DNA from 2 places in the Hydrogenophaga sp. GW456-12-10-14-TSB4 genome. Region 2 is predicted to be linked to the other one. Evidence: predicted binding sites of a transcription regulator. Region 2 holds the regulator's gene; the other holds the start of a gene.
The links. The regulator NrdR, encoded in region 2, represses ribonucleotide reductase genes. The targets are predictions, from matches to a motif close to CACNANATNTNGTG.

Region 1: AC07ZS_RS16140 (ribonucleoside-diphosphate reductase subunit alpha) is a predicted target of NrdR. The motif match lies at 1,049-1,062, and genes of this name have one in related genera.

Annotation. Positions count from the first base shown of each region.
Region 1 covers NZ_JBWKZH010000031.1:18,829-29,967, forward strand. Annotated here, with positions in the region: gene AC07ZS_RS16130 (sigma-54-dependent transcriptional regulator) at 1-223, shown strand, start outside; gene ampD (1,6-anhydro-N-acetylmuramyl-L-alanine amidase AmpD) at 204-827, shown strand; gene AC07ZS_RS16140 (ribonucleoside-diphosphate reductase subunit alpha) at 1,242-4,157, shown strand; gene AC07ZS_RS16145 (ribonucleotide-diphosphate reductase subunit beta) at 4,299-5,483, shown strand; gene AC07ZS_RS16150 (histone H1-like DNA-binding protein) at 5,711-6,223, shown strand; gene AC07ZS_RS16155 (carbohydrate kinase family protein) at 6,293-7,177, opposite strand; gene AC07ZS_RS16160 (DUF3426 domain-containing protein) at 7,193-8,350, opposite strand; gene prmA (50S ribosomal protein L11 methyltransferase) at 8,382-9,311, opposite strand; gene accC (acetyl-CoA carboxylase biotin carboxylase subunit) at 9,301-10,650, opposite strand; gene accB (acetyl-CoA carboxylase biotin carboxyl carrier protein) at 10,668-11,132, opposite strand.
Region 2 covers NZ_JBWKZH010000011.1:78,638-89,776, forward strand. Annotated here, with positions in the region: gene AC07ZS_RS08310 (DUF748 domain-containing protein) at 1-1,460, opposite strand, end outside; gene AC07ZS_RS08315 (transglycosylase SLT domain-containing protein) at 2,171-3,067, shown strand; gene glyA (serine hydroxymethyltransferase) at 3,305-4,549, shown strand; gene nrdR (transcriptional regulator NrdR) at 4,584-5,033, shown strand; gene AC07ZS_RS08330 (GspH/FimT family pseudopilin) at 5,144-5,758, shown strand; gene pilV (type IV pilus modification protein PilV) at 5,765-6,241, shown strand; gene AC07ZS_RS08340 (prepilin-type N-terminal cleavage/methylation domain-containing protein) at 6,298-7,335, shown strand; gene AC07ZS_RS08345 (pilus assembly PilX family protein) at 7,382-7,879, shown strand; gene AC07ZS_RS08350 (pilus assembly protein) at 7,919-11,139, shown strand, end outside.

The sequences.
Region 1 (11,139 bases), on a different contig from region 2:
CCCCGGCGCGCCCATGACCCGTCCGCCCGAAGAGATCCCCGCCGACCTGCAGAGCTACCTCGACGAACAGGAGCGGCAGGTGTTGCTCAAGGCCTTGCGCGAATGCGATTTCAACCGCACCGCGGCCGCGGCCCGCCTGGGCCTGAACCTGCGGCAGATGCGCTACCGCATCCAGCGACTGGGCATCGCCATGCCGTCGGACGATGACGACACCCCCACCTGATTCCGCCGAGCGCGATGATCCCTGGCAAGGCGGCTGGCTGCGCACCGCGCGGCACAGCCCTTCGCCTAACTTCGGCCCGCGTCCTGGCGATGCCGAAATCGACCTGATCGTCATCCACTCCATCAGCCTGCCCCCGGGCGTGTACGGCGGCCCGGAGGTGGAACAGCTCTTCACCAACCGCCTGGACTGGGACGCGCACCCCTACTTCGAGCAGATCCGGGGCATGGAAGTGTCGTCGCACTTCTTCGTGCGCCGCGACGGCGAGGTGGTGCAGTTCGTCGACGCCGATGCGCGGGCGTGGCACGCCGGTGCGTCGTGCTGGCGCGGCCGCCACAACTGCAACGACGATTCCATCGGCATCGAACTCGAAGGCCTGGAAGGCGAGCGCTTCGAGGCCGCGCAATACACCGCCCTGGCCCGACTGTGCACTCAACTGGTGCGGCGTTATCCGGTGCGCCACATCGCGGGCCACGAACACATTGCACCCGGCCGCAAGCAGGACCCCGGACCCGGTTTCGACTGGTCGCGCCTGCAAGCCGACCTGCAATGGCCCGAAGGGTGTTTCCCGCAAGACACACTGGGACGCGGTGTCACCGACGACTGAGTCCGAGACACGAAAAAACCGCTTCGTTTCCAAGGGCTTGCAACGGCGCGGCCAGCAGGGACAAATCGCGCCGAAGCGCGCGCCGGCGCTGGCTTTGCGCTACCGTCCCCAGGCATGAGGCCCCATCGAAAGCCATTTTTTGCCTAACGAAAAATGCCCTGCGCACATTGCGGGGTGTTTTCTGGAAAACACTACCCGTAGTGGCTTGAATGGGACATGCACACCAGATATAGTGTTGCCTTGTGAGTCCCGTACCCTACCCCGCCCAGTATGGCCGTCGCCTGAACAATGCCCTTCAGGCGGCCGCGTCCATCACCTGCGGCCTGCGTTGATACCGGCACCCAAGCCACCAAGCTGCCATCGGACCACGCGCCCCCGATGCAGTTCACCCAACAACAAATGAAAGAGGAACCCATGCTGACCGCTTCTCCCATCACCACCCCGTCCCCCGCCTCGCTGAAGCCCACCGCCGGTACGCCGGCCGCGGCTCCGCTGGCCGCGAGCAGCTCGGTTTTCGCCAACTACCAGATCATCCGCCGCAACGGCGCCGTCGTGCCGTTCGAGCCCAGCAAGATCGCCGTCGCCATGATGAAGGCCTTCCTCGCGGTGCACGGCACCCAGGGCGCCGCATCGGCCAGCGTGCGTGAAACGGTGGACGGGCTGACGCAGAACGTCGCCCGCGCCCTGATGCGTTCGCGCCCGGGCGGCGGCACCTTCCACATCGAAGACGTGCAAGACCAGGTCGAGCTCGGCCTGATGCGCAGCGGCCACCACGAAGTCGCCCGTGCCTACGTGCTCTACCGCGAACGCCGCACGCAGGAACGCGCGCACCAGGTCGAAGTCGCTCACCCGACCGAACCCGTGCTGCACGTGATCGACGGCGGCGAGCGCGTGCCGCTGGACCTGCAGCGCCTGCAAGGCCTCATCGCCGCCGCCTGCAGCGGCCTGGGCAAGGACGTCAAGGCCGACCCCATCGTGGCCGAGACCAAGCGCAACCTGTACGACGGCGTGCCCATGGAAGAGGTCTACAAGGCCTCCATCCTGGCCGCGCGCACGCTGATCGAAAAAGACCCCGACTACACCTACGCCACCGCGCGTCTGCTGCTGCACACCATCGTCAAGGAAGTGATGGGCGAGGAAGTGCCGGCCGCCGAGATGGGCGCCCGCTACGCCGACAACTTCCCGCTGTTCATCAAGAAGGGCGTGGACAACGACCTGCTCGACGAAAAGCTGCTGCAGTTCGACCTGGCCCGCCTGGGCGCCGCGCTCAAGCCCGAGCGCGACCTGCAATTCGACTACCTCGGCCTGCAGACCCTGTACGACCGCTACTTCCTGCACGTGCGCAAGACGCGCATCGAGCTGCCCCAGTCCTTCTTCATGCGCGTGGCCATGGGCCTGTCGCTGGGCGAGATCGACCGCGAAGCCCGCGCCATCGAGTTCTACGAAGTGCTGTCCTCGTTCGACTTCATGTCGTCCACGCCCACGCTGTTCAACGCTGGCACCCTGCGCTCGCAGCTCTCCAGCTGCTACCTGACCACCGTGCCCGACGACCTCGACGGCATTTACGAGTCGATCAAGGAAAACGCGCTGCTCTCCAAATTCGCCGGCGGCCTGGGCAACGACTGGACGCGCGTGCGCGCCCTGGGCTCCCACATCAAGGGCACCAACGGTGAATCGCAAGGCGTGGTGCCTTTCCTGAAGGTCGTGAACGACACCGCCGTGGCCGTCAACCAGGGCGGCAAGCGCAAGGGCGCGGTCTGCACCTACCTGGAAACCTGGCACCTGGATATCGAAGAGTTCCTGGAACTGCGCAAGAACACCGGTGACGACCGCCGCCGCACGCACGACATGAACACGGCGAACTGGATTCCCGACCTGTTCATGAAGCGCGTGATGGAAAAGGGCGAATGGAGCCTGTTCTCGCCCAACAGCGTGCCCGACCTGCACGACCTGTTCGGCGCCGACTTCGAGAAGGCCTACGTGGCCTACGAAGAAAAGGCCGCGCGCGGCGAGATCAAGCCCTACCGCAAAGTGCCCGCCAGCGACCTGTGGCGCAAGATGCTCTCGATGCTGTTCGAGACCGGCCACCCCTGGATCACCTTCAAGGACGCCTGCAACGTGCGCAGCCCGCAGCAGCACGCCGGTGTGGTCCACAGCTCCAACCTGTGCACCGAGATCACGCTCAACACCAGCGACACCGAAACCGCCGTGTGCAACCTGGGCTCGGTCAACCTGCTCAACCACGTCAAGCGCGGTGACGACGGTGCCAAGACGCTCGACCACGAGAAGCTGCAGGCCACCATCAAGACGGCCATGCGCATGCTCGACAACGTGATCGACATCAACTACTACGCGGTGAAGAAGGCGCGCGACTCCAACATGCGCCACCGCCCGGTGGGTCTGGGCGTGATGGGCTTCCAGGACGCGCTGTACGAACTGCGCATCCCCTACGCCTCCAACGAAGCGGTGGATTTCGCCGACCGCTCGATGGAAGCCGTCTGCTACTACGCCTACTGGGCCTCGACCGAGCTCGCCCGCGAGCGCGGCCGATACGCCAGCTACCGCGGCTCGCTGTGGGACAAGGGCATCCTGCCGCCCGACACCCTGGACCTGCTGGCGCGCGAGCGCGGCGGTTATGTGGACGTGGACCGCTCCAGCAGCCTGGACTGGGAAGCGCTGCGCAAGAAGATCGCCGCCGACGGCATGCGCAACTCCAACTGCGTGGCCATCGCCCCGACCGCGACCATCTCCAACATCATCGGCGTGGACGCGTCCATCGAGCCCTGCTTCGGCAACCTCTCGGTCAAGTCCAACCTGTCGGGTGAGTTCACCGTCATCAACAGCTACCTGGTGAAGGATCTCAAGCGCCTGGGCCTGTGGGACGACGTGATGGTCATGGACCTCAAGCACTTCGACGGCTCGCTGCGCCCGATCGACCGCGTGCCGCAAGACGTGAAGGCGCTGTACGCCACGGCCTTCGAGGTCGAGCCGCTGTGGCTGGTGGAAGCCGCCGCACGCCGCCAGAAGTGGATCGACCAGGCGCAGAGCCTGAACATCTACATGGCCGGCGCATCGGGCAAGAAGCTCGACGACACCTACAAGCTCGCCTGGCTGCGCGGTCTCAAGACCACCTACTACCTGCGCACCACCTCGGCGACGCAGATCGAGAAGTCCACCGGTCGCACCGGCCAGCTCAACGCCGTCTCCGTCGGTGCCACCAGCGCGGCCCCCGTGGCCGCGCCGGTTGCCGACATCACGGCCGGTGTGGAACCCGCAACCGACATCAAGTTCTGCGCCATCGACGACCCGGGTTGCGAAGCGTGCCAGTGATTCCGGCCGACATGCGCGCAGGTGTTGCGGTGCTCATCGAATGCAATTCGATGCAACACCGCAACAAAAAATGTGCGCATCTCGCCTGATCACTTTGCATTTCATGCACACACTTTCATAATCCGAACATTGGAAACCTCTATGTTGACCTGGGACGATCACATCACGCCCTCATCGAAGCCAGCGAACAGCCCACTGCCCACCGGCACGTCGGGCCTGCAAGCCTCACTGTCCTCACCGTCCGGTGAGCGCGCGCCTCTCCCCTCCGCTTCGATCAACACCGCAGCCGCGCCGGCGGCCACCGCCGCGCGCCGCGTCAACGCGGCCGACAAGCGAATCATCAACGGCCAGACCGACGTCAACCAGCTGGTGCCGTTCAAATACAAGTGGGCCTGGGAAAAGTACCTCGCCACCTGCGCCAACCACTGGATGCCGCAGGAAGTGAACATGAGCCGCGACATCGCGCTCTGGAAAGACCCCAACGGCCTGACCGAAGACGAGCGCCGCATCGTCAAGCGCAACCTCGGTTTCTTCGTCACCGCCGACTCGCTGGCCGCGAACAACATCGTGCTGGGCACCTACCGCCACATCACCGCGCCCGAGTGCCGGCAGTTCCTGCTGCGCCAGGCGTTCGAGGAAGCGATCCACACGCACGCCTACCAGTACATCGTGGAGTCGCTCGGCCTGGACGAGTCCGAGATCTTCAACGCGTACAACGAAGTCCAGTCGATCCGCGACAAGGACGAGTTCCTGATCCCCTTCATCGAGGCGATCATGGACCCGAACTTCCACACCGGCACGCCCGAGACCGACCAGCGCCTGCTCAAGAGCCTGATCGTGTTCGCCTGCCTGATGGAGGGCCTGTTCTTCTACGTCGGCTTCACGCAGATCCTGGCGCTGGGCCGCCAGAACAAGATGACCGGTGCCGCCGAGCAGTACCAGTACATCCTGCGCGACGAATCCATGCACTGCAACTTCGGCATCGATCTGATCAATGCGATCAAGATGGAGAACCCGATGCTGTGGACCGGTGAGTTCAAGGCCGAGATCAAGGAGCTGTTCCTCAAGGCCGTCGAACTCGAGTACCGCTACGCCGAAGACACCATGCCGCGCGGCGTGCTCGGCATGAACGCCTCGATGTTCAAGGGCTATCTGCGTTACATTGCCAACCGCCGTGCCACGCAGATCGGCCTGGAGCCCCTGTTCCCGAACGAAGAGAACCCGTTCCCCTGGATGAGCGAGATGATCGACCTCAAGAAGGAACGCAATTTCTTCGAAACGCGAGTGATCGAATACCAAACCGGCGGGGCACTGTCCTGGGATTGATGCCCATTGCAGCCGGAGCCGCATTGCCCATACCGAACAACAACATGATTTCCGTTCAACCAAGACCCTGTCACCGTCGCGCAGACGTCGGAGACAGGGTTTTGTCACAGGATTCAAAACCTTGGAGCCAGCCGTGGATGCATCCACACGGCTCCAGGGCGTTGAATCACTTCACCGGCAACAAGGCTGGTTGAAGTGCTCTTTGCAACTTGATCAAGGAGAAAACAATGGCAACTGCAAAAAAAGCCCCGGCCAAGAAGGCCGCACCGGCTAAGAAGGCTCCGGCCAAGAAACCCGCTGCGAAGAAGGCAGCTCCGGCGAAGAAGGCTCCGGCCAAGAAGGTCGCGGCCAAGAAGCCCGCCGTGAAGAAGGTTGCGGCCAAGAAGGCAGCACCGGCGAAGAAGGTCGCTGCGAAGAAGGCAGCACCGGCGAAGAAGGTTGCGGCCAAGAAGGTCGTCGCCAAGAAGGCAGCACCGGCGAAGAAAGCCGCTGCCAAGAAAGCGCCGGCGAAGAAGGTTGTCGCCAAGAAAGCCGCACCCAAAAAGGTTGCAGCCAAAAAAGCGCCGGCCAAAAAAGCCGCTGTGAAAAAGGCCCCTGCGAAGAAGGCCCCTGCGAAAAAGGCAGCCCCAGCAAAAAAAGCTGAGCCGGCCAAGAAGCCGGCGGCCCCTGCTGCTCCTGCGGCGCAGACGAAGCTCAACCCTCAGGCTGCCTGGCCGTTCCCCACGTCCAGCAAGCCCTGAGATTCTCGTTGAGATGACCTGCAAGCCCGGCGCGAAAGCGCCGGGCTTTTTTCATGTCCGGCCCAGGCCTCAGAGCGTGTAGTTCTGGCCGCCTCGGCTGGCGATCTTCACCGCGCCCATGCGGTTGCCCAGTTCGGCGCAACGCTGGAGCGACCAGCCCTGCTCCAGACCGTGCAGCAGGGCCGCGCGGAACGCGTCGCCACAACCCGTCGGGTCCACCACCGTGGCCGCCGGAAGACCGGCCACCCGCACCTTGGCCGCACCGCCTTCCCAGACATCACAACCTTCGGCGCCCAGGGTCACGATGAGCCCGCGCACCTGCGCCGCGATGGCATCGAGCGTGAGGCCGGTGCGGTCGCACAGCATCTGGGCTTCGTAGTCGTTGAGCGTGACCCAGCTGGCCAGCTCGATGAACTGGCGCAGCTCCTCGCCGTTGAACATGGGCAGGCCCTGGCCCGGATCGAACACGAACGGCACGCCGGCGTCGTGCAGCTGGCGCGCGTGCGTGAGCATGGCATCGCGGCCATCGGGAGAAATGATGGCCACCGTGAGGTCGTCGCGCCGGGGCACCGGGTTGTCGTGAGCCGATGACATCGCGCCCGGGTGGAAGGCGGTGATCTGGTTGTTGTCGCGGTCGGTCATGATCATGGCCTGCGCGGTATAGCTGTCGGCCGAGGACGACACGTGGCGCGTGTCCACACCCAGCGCGCGCAGCCGATCCAGGTACTCGCTGCCGTCGTTGCCCAGCATCGCCAGCGGCACGGCGTCGGCGCCCAGCTGGCGCAGGCCGTAGGCGATGTTGCCCGCGCACCCGCCGTACTCGCGGCGCAGGCCCGGCACCAGGAACGACACGTTGAGAATGTGCAGCTGGCTCGGAAGGATCTGCTCGGCGAAGCGGCCCTCGAAGGTCATGATGGTGTCGAACGCGAGCGAGCCGCAAACCAGGATGGACATGAAGAATTTTCCAGATCAGGGGTAAAAAACCAGGGCGCGGTAGCCGGCCATGGGCGTGGCGTCACCCAGCACGAGTGACAGTCGAAAACTCACGTTGACCGAGCCATGCGCCGGTAGCAGCGCCGGCGCATCGGGCCATTCCTCAGGCAGGAACACGCGGCGCGCGATCACCTCGTCGCCAATGTCCGTGAGACTCAGTTCGAGTGCGGGCACGGCCAGCGCCATGGAGGCCGTGTTCTTGAGAACGAGGTCAAAGGAATAGAAATTGCCAATGCGGCGCACGAGCGAGGTGCTGTCGATGACGATGGCATCGATGCGGCGCACGGGCGCTACCGTGCAGCCCAGGGGCTCGCACACCCGCTGCAGGAAAGGCTGCAGATCGGGCTGCCAGGCGGCCAGGCGATCCCGCTCGCGCAAAGCCCATTGTCCAAGCAGCAGCACCGCCAGCACGAACACCAGCAACGACAGCGCGGCGCGCACACCCCGGGAAGCCCAGAAGGCCTGCCGCTGCGCCTGGCGCACGAACCCCGGCACCTGCTCCGGGGCCTCCAGCTCGCTGAGCGCGACGTCCAGCTCGCCTGTGTCCAGCGGATGCGGGGCTTCGGGCACGGCACCCGCCTCCGCCACGACCGGCTCCGCCACGTCACCCGCATCGACGGCCGTGGTCGCTTCGGCGTTCAAACGGCCCAGGCCGGCGGCAAAGCGCTCCAGCTCGGCATGGAAATCGGACTCCGGTTCGTCGGACCGGGCCCCCGCTTTCGGCGCCTCGACGAAGGGGGGTGGCAAGGTGTCGACCCCACGCTCGTCCACGGCGGCCTCGGCGGCTGCCCAAGCCAGCTCGGCCGATGACTCGGCCGTCTCTACCGGCCAGGTGGGCTCAACCTGTGGCCTGGCCTGCAGTTCGGCCGCCAGCTCGGCTTCGAGTTCGGCGTCAAACGGCTGTGCGGACACCGGCTCCGGTTCGCGCTCGCGCTCGGGCTCGGGTGCCACCGCCACGACCTCGTCTGGCCCGCTCGCCTCTTCACCCGGTGGAATCCACGGCTGCAGGTACAGCGTGGCGTCGAACACGTCGGCGCAATGGCCGCAACGCACCCACCCCTCGGAGATCTTCAACTGGTCGGCGACGACCTTGAACATCGTTCCGCACGAGGGGCAACGGGTGGTGAAACTCATGCGCCGATTATCGCGGGCGCGACGGAGCGCCTCAGGCCTTGACGGCGGTCATGAGGATCCAGCCGTCCTCTTCGTCGCTGACCCGCAACGTCACCCACGGCGCATAGGCTTCGATCAATTCGTCGGCCTGGCGCGCCAGAATGCCCGCGAGCACCAGGTGGCCGCCGGCGCGCACGTGCGAGCACAGCAGGGGAGCCAGCACCTTCAAGGGGGTGGCCAGGATGTTGGCCAGCACCAGGTCGTGCTCGCCGCTCGCGAGGTCGGGCAAGCCGGCGGACAGCACCGCGTGGTTGGCCTCGGCGTTGAGCCGCGTCGACTCGACTGCCGCCGGATCGATGTCCACCGCCACGATCTCGCGCGCGCCGAACTTGGCCGCGCCGATCGCCAGGATGCCCGAACCACAGCCGTAGTCCAGCACGCGCGGTCCCACCGGACCGTGTTGCGCGGTCCAGCGCAGGCACATGCGGGTCGTCGGGTGGGTGCCGGTGCCGAAAGCCAGACCGGGGTCGAGCCGGATGACCTGCTGCGCCGCGGTGGGTGGTTCGTGCCAGGTCGGCACGATCCAGAAGCTGGGGGTGATCTCGACCGGCTCGAACTGCGATTGCGTCAGCCGCACCCAGTCCTGATCGGGCACGGCGCGCACGCCCTGCACCACGCAGCCGGCAAAGAAGTCCTGGGCCGCCAGCAGGCGCGCGGCCTCTCGGGCGGCGGCGTCCGTGGGGAACAGCGCCACCACGCGCGAGCGCTGCCAGCCCTCCTTGGGCGGCGGCATGCCGGGCTCGCCGAACAGCGCCGACTCGGCGTCGGTCATCGCGTCCGCGTCTTCCACCGACACGCTGAGGGCGTCCAGCGCGACCAGGGCATCGCCCACGTCGTCCACGGCCGCCTCGGGCACCAGCAGCACCAGCTCAAAAAGAGACCCAGCCGGCGGCTGGGTCAGTTGGAAGGCTTCAGCGCTCACGTTGGGACAGCCACTCTTCCAGGTAGTGGATGTTGGTGCCGCCGGTCACGAAGTTCGCGTCCACCATCAGCTCACGGTGCAGCGGGATGTTGGTGTTGATGCCTTCGATCACGGTCTCGGCCAGCGCCGTGCGCATGCGCGCCAGCGCCTGCTCCCGCGTGTCGCCATGCACGATGATCTTGCCGATCATCGAGTCGTAGTTCGGCGGCACGAAGTAGTTCGTGTAGACGTGGGAGTCCACGCGCACGCCCGGGCCGCCCGGCGCGTGCCAGGTCGTGATGCGACCGGGCGACGGCGTGAACTTGTAGGCGTCCTCGGCGTTGATGCGGCACTCAATGGCGTGGCCGCGCAACTCGATCTGGCGCTGCGTGAACGGCAGCTTCTCACCGGCGGCCACCGCGATCTGGGTGCGCACGATGTCCACGCCCGAAATCCACTCGGTCACCGGGTGCTCGACCTGCACGCGGGTGTTCATTTCAATGAAGTAGAACTCGCCGTTCTCGAACAGGAACTCGAAGGTGCCGGCGCCGCGGTAGCCAATCTTCTTGCAGGCCGCCGCGCAGCGCTCGCCGATCTTCTCGATCAGGCGGCGCGGGATGCCCGGCGCGGGCGCTTCCTCGATCACCTTCTGGTGGCGGCGCTGCATGGAGCAGTCGCGCTCGCCGAGGTACACCGCGTTGCGGTGCTGGTCGGCCAGGATCTGGATCTCGATGTGGCGCGGGTTCTGGAGAAACTTCTCCATATAGACCTCGGGGTTGCCGAAGGCCGCGCCGGCTTCCGCCTTGGTGGTCTGCACCGCGTGCAGCAAGGCCGCCTCGGTGTGCACCACGCGCATGCCGCGCCCGCCGCCGCCGCCGGCGGCCTTGATGATCACCGGGTAGCCCACCGCCTTGGCGGTGCGCTTGATCACCACCGGATCGTCGGGCAACGCGCCTTCGGACCCGGGCACGCAGGGCACGCCCGCGCGGATCATGGCCTGCTTGGCCGACACCTTGTCGCCCATCGTGCGGATGGACTCGGGCGTGGGACCGATGAAGGTGAAACCGCTGCGCTCGACGCGCTCGGCGAAATCGGCGTTTTCCGACAGGAAGCCGTAGCCGGGATGGATGGCTTCGGCATCGGTCACTTCGGCGGCCGAAATGATGGCCGGCATGTTGAGGTAGCTGTGCGTGCTCGATGCCGGACCGATGCAGACCGCCTCGTCGGCCAGACGCACGTACTTGGCATCGCGGTCGGCCTCGGAATACACCATCACTGCCTTGATGCCCATCTCCCGGCAGGCGCGCTGGATGCGCAGCGCGATCTCCCCCCGGTTGGCAATCAGGATTTTCTTGAACATGGGCTCGGGGCCTTCTTTTATTCGATCACGAACATGGGCTGTCCGTACTCCACTGCCTGGCCGTTCTCCACCAGGATCTGGGTCACGGTACCGGACTTGTCGGCCTCGATCTCGTTGAGGATCTTCATGGCTTCAACGATGCAGATCGTCTCGCCTTCCTTGATGGTGTCGCCGATCTCGACGAAGGCTTTCGCGCCGGGGCTGGAAGCACGGTAGAACGTGCCCACCATGGGCGACTTCACCGCGTGGCCAGCCGGTGCGGCGGGAGCGGCGGCGGCCGAAGCGGCAGGCGTCACTTCGACAGCAGGCATGACGGGTGGAGACACGGGCGCGGGGGCCATGCTGTAGGTCACGGGCGCGGCGGCCACCACGGGTGCGCTCTTGACGATGCGCACCTTGCCTTCGGCCTCGGTGATTTCCAGCTCGGACACGTTCGACTCGGACACGAGGTCGATCAGTGTCTTCAGTTTTCTCAAATCCATGATTTCT
Region 2 (11,139 bases):
GGCTGGCCGGCCTTGGCCGCCCGCCATTCCACATCGAGGTCGGCAGCGAGCCGCCCGTCGAGCTCGTGCGTCAGCACGCCGGCGACGTACGGCCCGAACGTCGACAAGGGAAGTTCGCCCACCGAAACCTGCGCCTTGGCCTCGGCGTCGGTGGCAGAGCCCTTGAGCGTCATTGGCGTCTGGCCCAGCCGCGCGGACACCTCGAAGGGCACCGGCGCCCGCACCGGCCAGCTCAGCGACTGGGCTTGCACGCTCAAGGCGTCCAGCGCCAGTTGCGCGGCTGGCGCGGTGGATGCATCGCGCCAACGCACCGTGCCGCCGTCGAGACTCAGCCTGGCCACACTCACCGCCCAGGCGGGAGCGGGTGCCTTGGGCGCCGCAGATGCGGTGGGTGCTGCGGCGGGCGAGGCCTTGTCGGCCCAGGCCTGCGCCACGCGCTGCAGGTTCAACAGCCCCGACGCATCGCGCGAGATCGACACCGTGGGCGACTTCAATTCAACCGCGGCCAGGTCCACCTGCCCAGCCAGCGGCTCCACCCGGTTGAGCGTCACGCCCAGGCGCTCCCAGGCCAGCAGCTCGGCCGTGGTTGACGGCCCGGTTCGCTCGACCATGCGCAGGCCCGCGAGCGCCACGGTACCCGAGAGAGAAAGACGCGGCGTCTCCTGCTGCTCGAACGCGAGCTTGAGCCCCAGTTGCAGAGAGCCGGCCTCGGGCTTGACGGGCCAGGCCGCCGGCCAGTAAGGCAGGTAGGGCGCCAGGTCGAGCTCGGGAATGTCCACGCTGGCGTCGGTGTCCCGCGTCTGGGCGAACGGTGTGGTGCTGGCGCTGGAGTCGAAGGCACTCCCATTGAGCACGAAAGCCAGGTGGGGCTGGGTCACCACATCCCGCCGCGAAGGCAGGTTGCTCAGGAAGGGCACGCCGACCGTCAACCCGCTCAACTGGTGGGTGACCCCCACGCTGTCGTCCACGAACACCAGCTCGCCGTCGGACAACTTGAGGTTGAAAAGCGCAAACTGGGCTGGATCGGACGGGGGTTCATCCTCCTTCGGGCGCAGGCGCTGCAAGACATCGTCCACGTCGTAACGCCCTTCCCCCAGGTGGCGCAACTGCAACCGGGGATGCTCCAGCACCAGGGCGTCGAGCACCGGCGCGAGCCGGAACAGCGATTGCAACTCGGCATCCACATAGACGCGACCCAGCGAAAACTGCTCGCCATCGCCGGCGGCATTGGCCACCCGCAGCCCCTCAATGGACATTTCCAGCGACCAGGGGCGGAAATCGACCCGCTCCACCGTCACCTGGCGCCCCAGCTTGGCCGTGGCTTGTTGGGCCAGCTGCCATTTCAGCAAAGGCGGTACACCCAGCCAGGTCACCAGCCAGAGCAGGAGAAGCCCCAACAAGGCCAGCATCAGACGCCGAGCCCACCGACCTTGGGTCCACCTGGAAAAAAAGCTGTTCATCGTGCGTTCGCTCGTCCACTCATCCCACGAGTGTCGTCGAACTGTGGGGACACGGCAGCGCACACATATATAGAGCCCCAAAAAACAAGAAACCCCGGCAAGCAGGGCCTGCCGGGGTTGACGGCGGGCCAAATGCTCTTGCCGTCGGTTTTGGCGGAGGGAGTTTGGTTGTCTCTCCAGCCTGGAAGCAACAGATTGCTCCCGTTGGGAGCTGACTTGCGGTTCACCGCGTCGTCAGCAAATGCCAGTCTTCAGACAGGCCACTGCAGGTTACTCCCGTTGCCGCGCTCGATCAAGAGCGCATCGGGCATTGGCCATGCAGATTTTCAATCACGCCCGAACCGGCCATTCAGCGGCCCCAAAATCCCGTTTTGGAACATGAAAGGTGGCCGGGACCCGACAAACGGTCATCGACGGCGCATCGATCCACAAGCCTTGCAGACCCAGGGCTTTCCGCTAGCAAAGCCCTTTTGTTTACATCTGTTCACACTTGTTTATACCCAAAAGTAGGCTTAATTCAATTCATAAACATTGACTTGATATTAATAAATCCATAGGATGCGCCAGCTTTGCCCGCCGGAGGGTAAACCCGAACCGTCTATCCCCGGCCAACTCGGCCGCCCCTCCCTTCCAGGATCGGGCTATCGATGGCGACCAATCCAGTCGACCCAGCTCCCACGAGCGAGGTCGGCGCAGAAAGGAGCGATGACATGAACGCGCACCACGCAACGCCACCCAAGAGCACCTCAGGTGCCGTGGCATCCCTCAAAACCGCTGTTGGCGACGCCTACCAGGGCTTCTTCGACATCACCCACAACAGCCTGGCCCTGCTGGGCACCCTGGCGGCCGTGGCACTGATCACCCTGAGTGCCCGTGCGGACCTGCGCGCCAGCGCGGAAGAGCAACTGCTCGGCTGGCTGCTGGAGCGCCAGGAAGCCGCCAGCGTCGATGCGGTGTACGCCGCCGAGCCCAGCGCGGTCGACCGCGTGACCGCCGCTCAACCCGGCGACCTGCCCAAGCAGCAGGCCAATGTGACCTACTGGCTCAGCCGCAAGTACCGCGTGGCGCCCGAGCCCCTGAGCGCGCTGGTGGCGGAGGCCTTCGAGGTCGGCGAAAAAGCCAAACTCGACCCCACGCTCATCCTGGCCGTGATGGCGATCGAGTCCCGCTTCAACCCGTTTGCGCAGAGCCCGGTGGGCGCGCAGGGCCTGATGCAGGTGCTGACCCGCGTTCACACCGACAAGTACAACGACTTCGGCGGGCAACTGGCCGCGTTCGATCCGGTGTCCAACCTTCGTGTGGGCGCGCGTGTGCTGCAGGACGCGGTCAAGCGGGCCGGCTCGGTCGAAGGCGGCTTGCGGCTGTACGTCGGCGCGGTCACCACGGACGGCAACTGGTACATCGACAAGGTGATGGCCGAACACATGCGCATCCAGAGCGTGGCGCTGGGCAAGCCCATGCAGCGCTATGTCCCGCAGGCGCGCCCGACCACCGTGGTGGCGCCGGCCGCACCGGCGCCTGCCGCACCTCCGGCTGCCGAAATCGAGGCAGAAGGCCCGGCCGCACCCAACGCGCTGCCACCCGGCGCAGCCCTCAGCCGGTCCTGATCGGCAAACGCCCGCCGTCCTCGGCTAAACTAGCCGGGTACGCAACTGGCGATAGGCGAGCGCCCCGGCATCTTCTGCCGGAGGTTGCCGCTGACGTGGCCCCCCTGCCCGATCTGTGATCGTCTTCAGGGACAACCACTGGGAAGCGTACCGCTCGGCCCCAAGGGTTCGGGTGTTCAGCCGTTCGCCTGGGCAGCCCTTGTCACCGCGCAAGGTTCCACGTCTTGAAGGACTGCCATGTACGACCGCAACATCCTCATCCAGCAAACCGACCCTGAACTGTTTGCCGCCATCCAGGCCGAAAACGCGCGCCAGGAACACCACATCGAGCTGATCGCCAGCGAGAACTACGCCTCGCCAGCCGTGATGGCCGCGCAAGGCACGCAGCTCACCAACAAATACGCCGAGGGCTACCCTGGCAAGCGCTACTACGGTGGCTGCGAGTACGTGGACGTGGCCGAGCAGCTGGCGATCGACCGGGTCAAACAGCTCTTCGGCGCCGAAGCCGCCAACGTGCAGCCGCACTGCGGCGCCTCAGCCAACGAGGCCGTCTTTCTCGCTTTCCTCAAGCCCGGCGACACCATCATGGGCATGAGCCTGGCCGAAGGCGGCCACCTGACCCACGGCATGGCGCTCAACATGAGCGGCAAGTGGTTCAACGTGGTGTCCTACGGGCTCAACGACAAGGAAGAGATCGACTACGACGCCATGGAGCGCAAGGCGCACGAGACCAAGCCCAAGCTGATCATCGCGGGCGCCTCGGCCTACAGCCTGCGCATCGATTTCGAGCGCTTCGCCAAGGTGGCCAAGGACGTCGGCGCCATCTTCATGGTGGACATGGCCCACTACGCCGGCCTGATCGCCGCTGGTGTCTATCCCAACCCGGTGCCCCACGCCGACGTGGTGACCTCCACCACCCACAAGAGCCTGCGCGGCCCGCGCGGCGGCATCATCCTGATGAAAGCCCAGCACGAGAAGGCCATCAACAGCGCGATCTTCCCAGGCCTGCAAGGCGGCCCGCTGATGCACGTGATCGCCGCCAAAGCCGTCGCCTTCAAGGAAGCGCTTTCGCCCGAATTCACAGCCTATCAGCAACAAGTGCTGACAAATGCCAGCATCGTCGCCGAAACACTGACGTCGCGCGGCCTGCGCATCATCAGCGGCCGCACGGAAAGCCATGTGATGCTGGTTGACCTGCGCGCCAAAGGCATCACCGGCAAGGAAGCCGAAGCGGTGCTGGGCAGCGCGCACATGACGATCAACAAGAACGCCATCCCGAACGACCCGGAAAAGCCCATGGTCACCAGCGGCGTGCGCATCGGCACGCCAGCCATGACCACCCGCGGCTTCAAGGACGAGGAGGCTCGCCTGACCGCCAACCTGATCGCCGACGTGCTGGACAATCCGCGCGACCCGGCCAACATCGAGGCCGTGCGCGCCAAGGTGAATGCCTTGACCGCCCGCTTCCCGGTCTACAAGTGATGACCCCAGGCCGCACAACGGGAACGCCCTGCGCATGAAATGCCCGTTCTGCGGTCATCTTGAAACCCAGGTGGTGGAGACCCGCGTCTCGGAAGACGCGGACTTCATCCGCCGCCGCCGCCAGTGCGGCCACTGCGAGAAGCGGTTCACCACCTACGAGCGGCCGGAAGTGAGCTTTCCGGCCGTCGTCAAGAAGGACGGCCGCCGGATGGACTACGTGCCCGCCAAACTGCGCGCCTCGTTCGTCCTGGCGCTTCGCAAGCGGCCGGTCAGCACCGAGCAGGTGGACTCTGCGATCGAGCGCATCGAGGAAAAGCTGCTGAACCTGGGCGCCCGGGAAGTGCCCGCTGCCCGCCTGGGCGAGATGGTGATGAGAGAGCTGAAAAAGCTCGACAAGGTCGCCTACATCCGGTTTGCCAGCGTGTATCGAAGCTTCGAGGACATCGACGAATTCAGAGCCCTGGTGGACGAAGTCCGCCGCTGAACGTGCTTGAAAGCACGGGGGGCCAGAAACGGCTTCCCGCTTGTCGCAAGGTACCCGGCATTCATCGGCTCCCGAAGGTCGTTAGCAGCTGTAACAGGCAGACTGGCGCGATGGAAAATGTCCGCCCCTGTGCACCCTGTTCGCCAAGCGCGCGACATCGCGGCGTCACGCTGACCGAGCTGATGATCAGCATTGCCATGCTCGCCATCCTGCTGGCGATCGCCGCACCGAATTTCCAGGGCATGACCGCATCGAGCCGGCTGACCTCCGCCAGCAATGAACTGCTGGGAACGCTGCAGCAGGCGCGCGCCCAGGCCATCCGCACGGGTGCGCGGGTCACCGTGTGCAAAAGCACCAACGGAGCCCAGTGCAGCATCGCTGCCGACGTCGGCTGGGATCGAGGATGGATCGTGTTCCAGGACACGACGCGCATCAATTTCGATGCCCAGGTGGAGGACGGCGAAGCGATCCTGAGCCGTATCACGGCCATCCCGGGGGGCACGACCATCGGCGGCAACGCCGCCGTGGCGAACTACGTGTCGTTCGCGGCGGACGGTCGGCCCAGGCTCATGGGCGGCGCCGTTCAGACGGGCACCCTGCGCGTTTGCACCACCGCCAACTCACTCACGAACAACACCCGCGCCCGCGACATCGTGGTGACATTGACCGGTCAAATCAGTGTGACGCGCCCTGCGGGCGTGGCCGACGACTGCCCCTCCCCTTGATCCGACATGAAAAAACGCACACGCCTTCCCCATGGTCCCCGCCACCTCCGCGGCGCCTCGCTGATCGAAGTGCTCGTCGCCGTGCTGATCCTGAGCCTGGGTCTGCTCGGCATGGCGGCCTTGCAGTCCCGCGCCGTGAAGGGCAACATCAGCAGTGGACAGCGTGCGCAGGTCGTCATGCTGAGCCACTACGCTCTCGATGTCATGCGGGTGGACCGCGAAAGCGCCCGGGGCGGCGCCTACAACACCGGGGCCAACTTCATCTGCAACCCCCTGGCCTTCAACGGCGCCACGCTGGCCGAAACTTCCCGCAGGGACTGGCTGACCGCCGTCAAGCGGAACATCGGTCGCGCCGACGACAACACCACCTGCGTCAGCATCGCCTGCGATGCTGACTTTGCCTGTACGGTCCAGATCCGCTGGGATGACAGCCTCAGCGGCGGGCTGGCCAATCAGACATTTGTCATCGCCTCGCGAGTTTGAAGCACCCCATGTCACATCCCATGACGTTTCTTTCGCACCGCCATGGCCGACCGCCGATGAAGAGCCGCACGCGCGGCTTCACCCTGGTCGAACTGCTGGTGGCCATGACGCTGGGCCTGGTGCTGATCGGCGGCGTGATCAGCGTGGTGGTCACGACGCGGCAGACGCTGCGCGTCAATGAGAACCTCGCGCACATGCAGGAGGGCGCGCGGTTTTCCTTCGAAATCATGGCCCGTGAGATCCGCGAAGCAGGGATGGTGCCCTGCGGCACGCGCTTGACGGCCAATGTCCTGCGCACGGCCGGCTCACCCAACGTCGCCTGGTGGGCCAGCACCGATGCCGGCATGCTGCGCGGGTTCGACGGTGACCAGGACAGCATCGATATTGCGGGCTTTGGTGCGGCACTGGGCGACCGGGTCGCGGGAACGGACGCCATCATGGTTCTGCGCCCGGCCGGCGATGAACTCTCCTTCCGCCAGATCACGGCCCATGACGTCGGCGGTACGAGCTTTTCGTTTTCGTCGCCGACCGCTTTCACCGACGCCCAGGTGGTCATGGTGTGCGACGGGCGCAGCAGCGCTCTGTTCCAGATCCAGACCGTATCCGAGGTCCCGCCCACCATCCAGTACGGTGCCGCGGCGCTCAACTGCTCCAGCGCGCTGGGCAATGTCCTGCCGCAATGCGCGGGCGCGGTGGCCAAGACGTTCGACCCGGACGCCACCGTGGCGCGCTGGGACCCCGCGTTCTGGTATGTCGGCATCAACCCCCAGGGCGGCCGCTCCCTTTACCGTGCCCGCATGGCGCTGAATGCCGACGGGCTGGTGGTGACTGTGCGGGAAGAAATGTCGCCCGGCGTGAACAACCTGCAGATCGACTACCTCACCCGCAACCGGGACATTGCCAACGGACTGGCGACCGAGTGGGTGCCGGCCTCGCACGCCAATTTCAATACGGGCTGGACGAGCACCGCCGCCGACGTGGTGGCCACCCGCCTGACGCTGAGCCTGAGCAGCGCCGAGGCCGTCGGATCCGATGGACAACCCATTCAGCGCGAGCTGATCGTGGTCGCGTCCTTGCGCAACAGGGATTTCTGACATGCCAAAAACGATTCCAGTCTCTCCTCCGCCTCGCCAGACCGGCGTGGCGCTGATCGTCGCGCTGATCATGGTCGTCATCATGTCCTTGCTGGGACTGGCCGGCGTGCGCATGATCTTCCAGGAAGAAAAGATGGTGGCGTACACGTACGACCGCACCTTGACCTTTCAGGCGGCCGAAGCCGCACTGAGGCAGGCCGAAAGCAGCATTGATCAAGTCAAGCCGGAACCCTTGGTGGGAGAGGCCTGCGCCAACTTCACGTCGGGCATTTTTGTGGTGCGCACCTGCCCGCCTCCGCCCCCGGGGGAAGCCACGCCTCGCTGGATGGACACCGAGTTCAACGGCTGGGCCGATGCCGCTCCCGTGGGTGCAGGTACTTTGGCGATCACCCCCCAGTACTTTGTCGAGTTCCTGGGCAGCAGTTTTCCCTGCAGCCTGGACCCCACCGAGGCGCCCGTGTGCAGACGCTACCGCATCACGGCCCGCGCGGGCGGGGACGGCCGGGCACAGGCCATGGTCCAGTCACTGTATGCCGTGGAATGACGCCACACATCCAATATCCAGGGACGTAAGGAAATCTCCATGAGCGCACTCAAATACATCGCCGCCACACTTCGATGGGCCATGGTCGGACTCGCCGGTGCCTTTGCCATTGCCTCGCACGCCCTGGTCATCCCCAACGTCCCGCTCTCGGTCCAGCAGAGCGTCAGCCCGCTCATCATGCTGGTGGCCGGCAAGGACCACCGCTTCTTCTACGAAGCCTACAACGACGCCAGCGACATCGACGGCGATGGCGTGCTCGACGTCCGTTACAAGCCCAGCATCACCTACTTCGGCCTGTTCAACTCGGCCCTCTGCTACACGCACAACAACGGCAGCAGCAACACCGGCTTGTTCAGTCCGGCGGGCACGGCGGCCGCCAACTACAAGTGCCCCGGCCAGTGGGCAGGCAACTGGCTGAACTACGTGACCACCAGCCGCATCGACGCCATGAAGGTGGTGCTGTACGGCGGCACGCGCGAAGTGGACACCACCACCAGCACCATTCTGCGGCGCGCCTACATTCCGCAAGACGCCCACTCATGGGCCAAGGAGTACACCAGCCTGGCGGTGGACGGTTACCTCATCAGCGACTACACCCCGCTAAGCCAGCCCTCCTCGTCGAGCCGCCGGCACTTCTTCGGCAACCTGACGGCCAACGCGAGCACCAATTGCTCGACGCTCAGCACCTGCAGCGACCTCCCGCCCTTGCTGTCCGTGGTCACCGACTCCACCAAACGCGTCTGGGAGTGGGCCTCCAAGGAGCGCCCCGTGCTGGACGGCACCCACGGCGGCACGCGCACCGACCGGGCCGTGCGCGTCGAAGCCTGCAAGACGGGTTACACGGGCGGCTGCAAGCTCTACCCAGGTGGTCAGTACAAGCCCATCGGCCTGCTCCACGAGTACGGCGAAAACGAGGCCATGCTGTTCGGCCTGCTCAGCGGCAGCTACGACAACAGCGTGGCCGGCGGGCGCCTTCGCAAGGTGATCTCTTCTTTCAAGAACGAGGTCAACGCCACCAGCGGGCGGTTCACGAGCAACGCCACGATCGTGAAGACCTTCGACAACCTGCGCATCCGCGACTACAACAACGGCAACACCAGCCAGCAGTACCGCGGCGGCTGGGTCACGACCCGCGCGCCCAACGTGGGTGAGTTCCCGGACTGGGGCAACCCCATCGGCGAAATGATGTACGAGTCCCTGCGCTACTTCGCCGGGAAGAAGAGCGCCACCACGGCCTACATGGGCACGACCACCGTCGATGGCGAGGTGGGCTGGTCCAGCGCCACCTGGGACGATCCCTATGAATCGACCAGCGCGGCCAAGGCCCCCATGTGCGCGCGAGGCAACATGCTGGTGATCTCGGACATCAACGTCTCCTACGACTCCGACCAGTTGCCCGGTGTGGCCAGCGCCTTCGCGACCTCGCCTGCGTTTTCGGGCGATCTGACCGACTTCAATGCCCTCACCGAAGCCACCACCATCACGGCCAATGAGTCCGACGTGCCCGGCAACCGCTTCATCGGCCAGTCGGGCAGCAGTTTCGACTCGGCGCCGTCGCCAAAGAATGTGACCAACCTGGGTCAGGTGCGCGGTCTGGCACCCGAAGAGCCAACCAAGCAGGGCAGCTACCACGCCGCCGCCGTGGCCGCCTTCGGCAAACGATCGGACCTCCGAACGGCAACGGGCATGTCCGGCAAACAAAATGTGGACACCTTCGTGGTGGCACTGGCCTCGCCGCTGCCACGCATCGAAGTGCCCATGAACGCGGGCAAACGCATCACCCTCGTGCCTTTCGCGAAATCGATCAGCGGCAGCAGCATTTCCAGCGCCAAGGGCGCCTACCAGCCGACCAACCAGATCGTCGACCTGTATGTGGAAGAGATCGTCAACTCTGGCACGGCCGACGCCAACGCCTCGGTGAACGGCGGCCGCTACTACGCCAAGTTCCGCATCAACTACGAAGACGTGGAACAGGGCGCCGACCACGACATGGATGCCATCGTGGAATACACCGTCCGCGCCAACGCGGACAACACGGTGACCGTCATCCTCAAGCCGATCTACCAGGCCGGCGGCATCCAGCACCGCATGGGCTACATCATCTCGGGCACGTCTGCCGATGGTGTGTACCTCGAAGTGCAGGACGAAAGCGACCAGACGCCCTACTTCCTGAACACGCCACCGGGGCAATTGCCGGGGTACTGCGACAAGACCTCGGTGCCCAATGACTGCAAACGCCTTCCCTACCTGGGCGCGTCCTCGGGCGGCGACACCGCCACCCGCATCTTCAGCCCCGGCAGCGCCACCGGCGCCACGCTGCTGAAAGATCCACTCTGGTACGCCGCGAAATGGGGCGGCATGCTGGACAGCAACGGCAACAACCGCCCTGATCTGACGGCGGAATGGGATGCCGACGGCGACGGCGTGCCCGACACCTACTTTCTGGTGCAGAACCCGCTCAAGCTCAAGGAGTCGCTCAAGAAGACCCTGGACAACATCGCGGCGCGTTCGAGCAGCGCCAGCAACGTGTCGGCCAACAGCACCAGCATCTCCTCGTCTTCAAAGCTGTACCAGGCGATCTTCAACACCCAGCGGTGGTCCGGTGACCTCGTGGCCTACCCCGCCACGACCAACGGCGTGGGGTCCACGCCCGCCTGGCAGGCCGCGCAGGCGATGCCGGCCTGGAGCGAACGCAATGTGTTCATGCGAGCGCTCACCTCCATCTCGACACTGAGCACGGTCAAGCTCGGCAGCTACAGCAGCCTGTCGGCATCGGATCAAACAGCGCTCACCAACAACACCGTGTTCGAGTACCTGCTGGGCCGCCGCACGGCGGAAGTGCAGAACGGCGGCGCTTTGAGGGACCGCGGCACCGCACTCGGTGACATCGTGCACTCGTCCCCGTTCTACGACCGGAACACCGACGTGATCTACGTCGGCGCCAACGACGGCATGCTGCACGCCTTCCGTGGCAGAGACGGCCGCGAGCTGTTTGCGTTCGCGCCCCGTCAGTCGGTCTCGCGTCTGCGCAACCTGGCTTCGACCAGCTACGTTCACGACTACTATGTGGACGGCGATGTGGTGGTGTCGGATCGGACCGCCGCCTCCGGTGGCAAGAGCTACCTCTACAGCCTGCTCGGCCGTGGCGGCAAGGGCCTGTTCTCGCTGAACGTATCGACGCCCGATTCCTTCGGCACTGACTCGTTCCTCTGGGAGTACACGCCGCAAGGCAGCACGGTGGCGGCTGCGGACGCCAACCT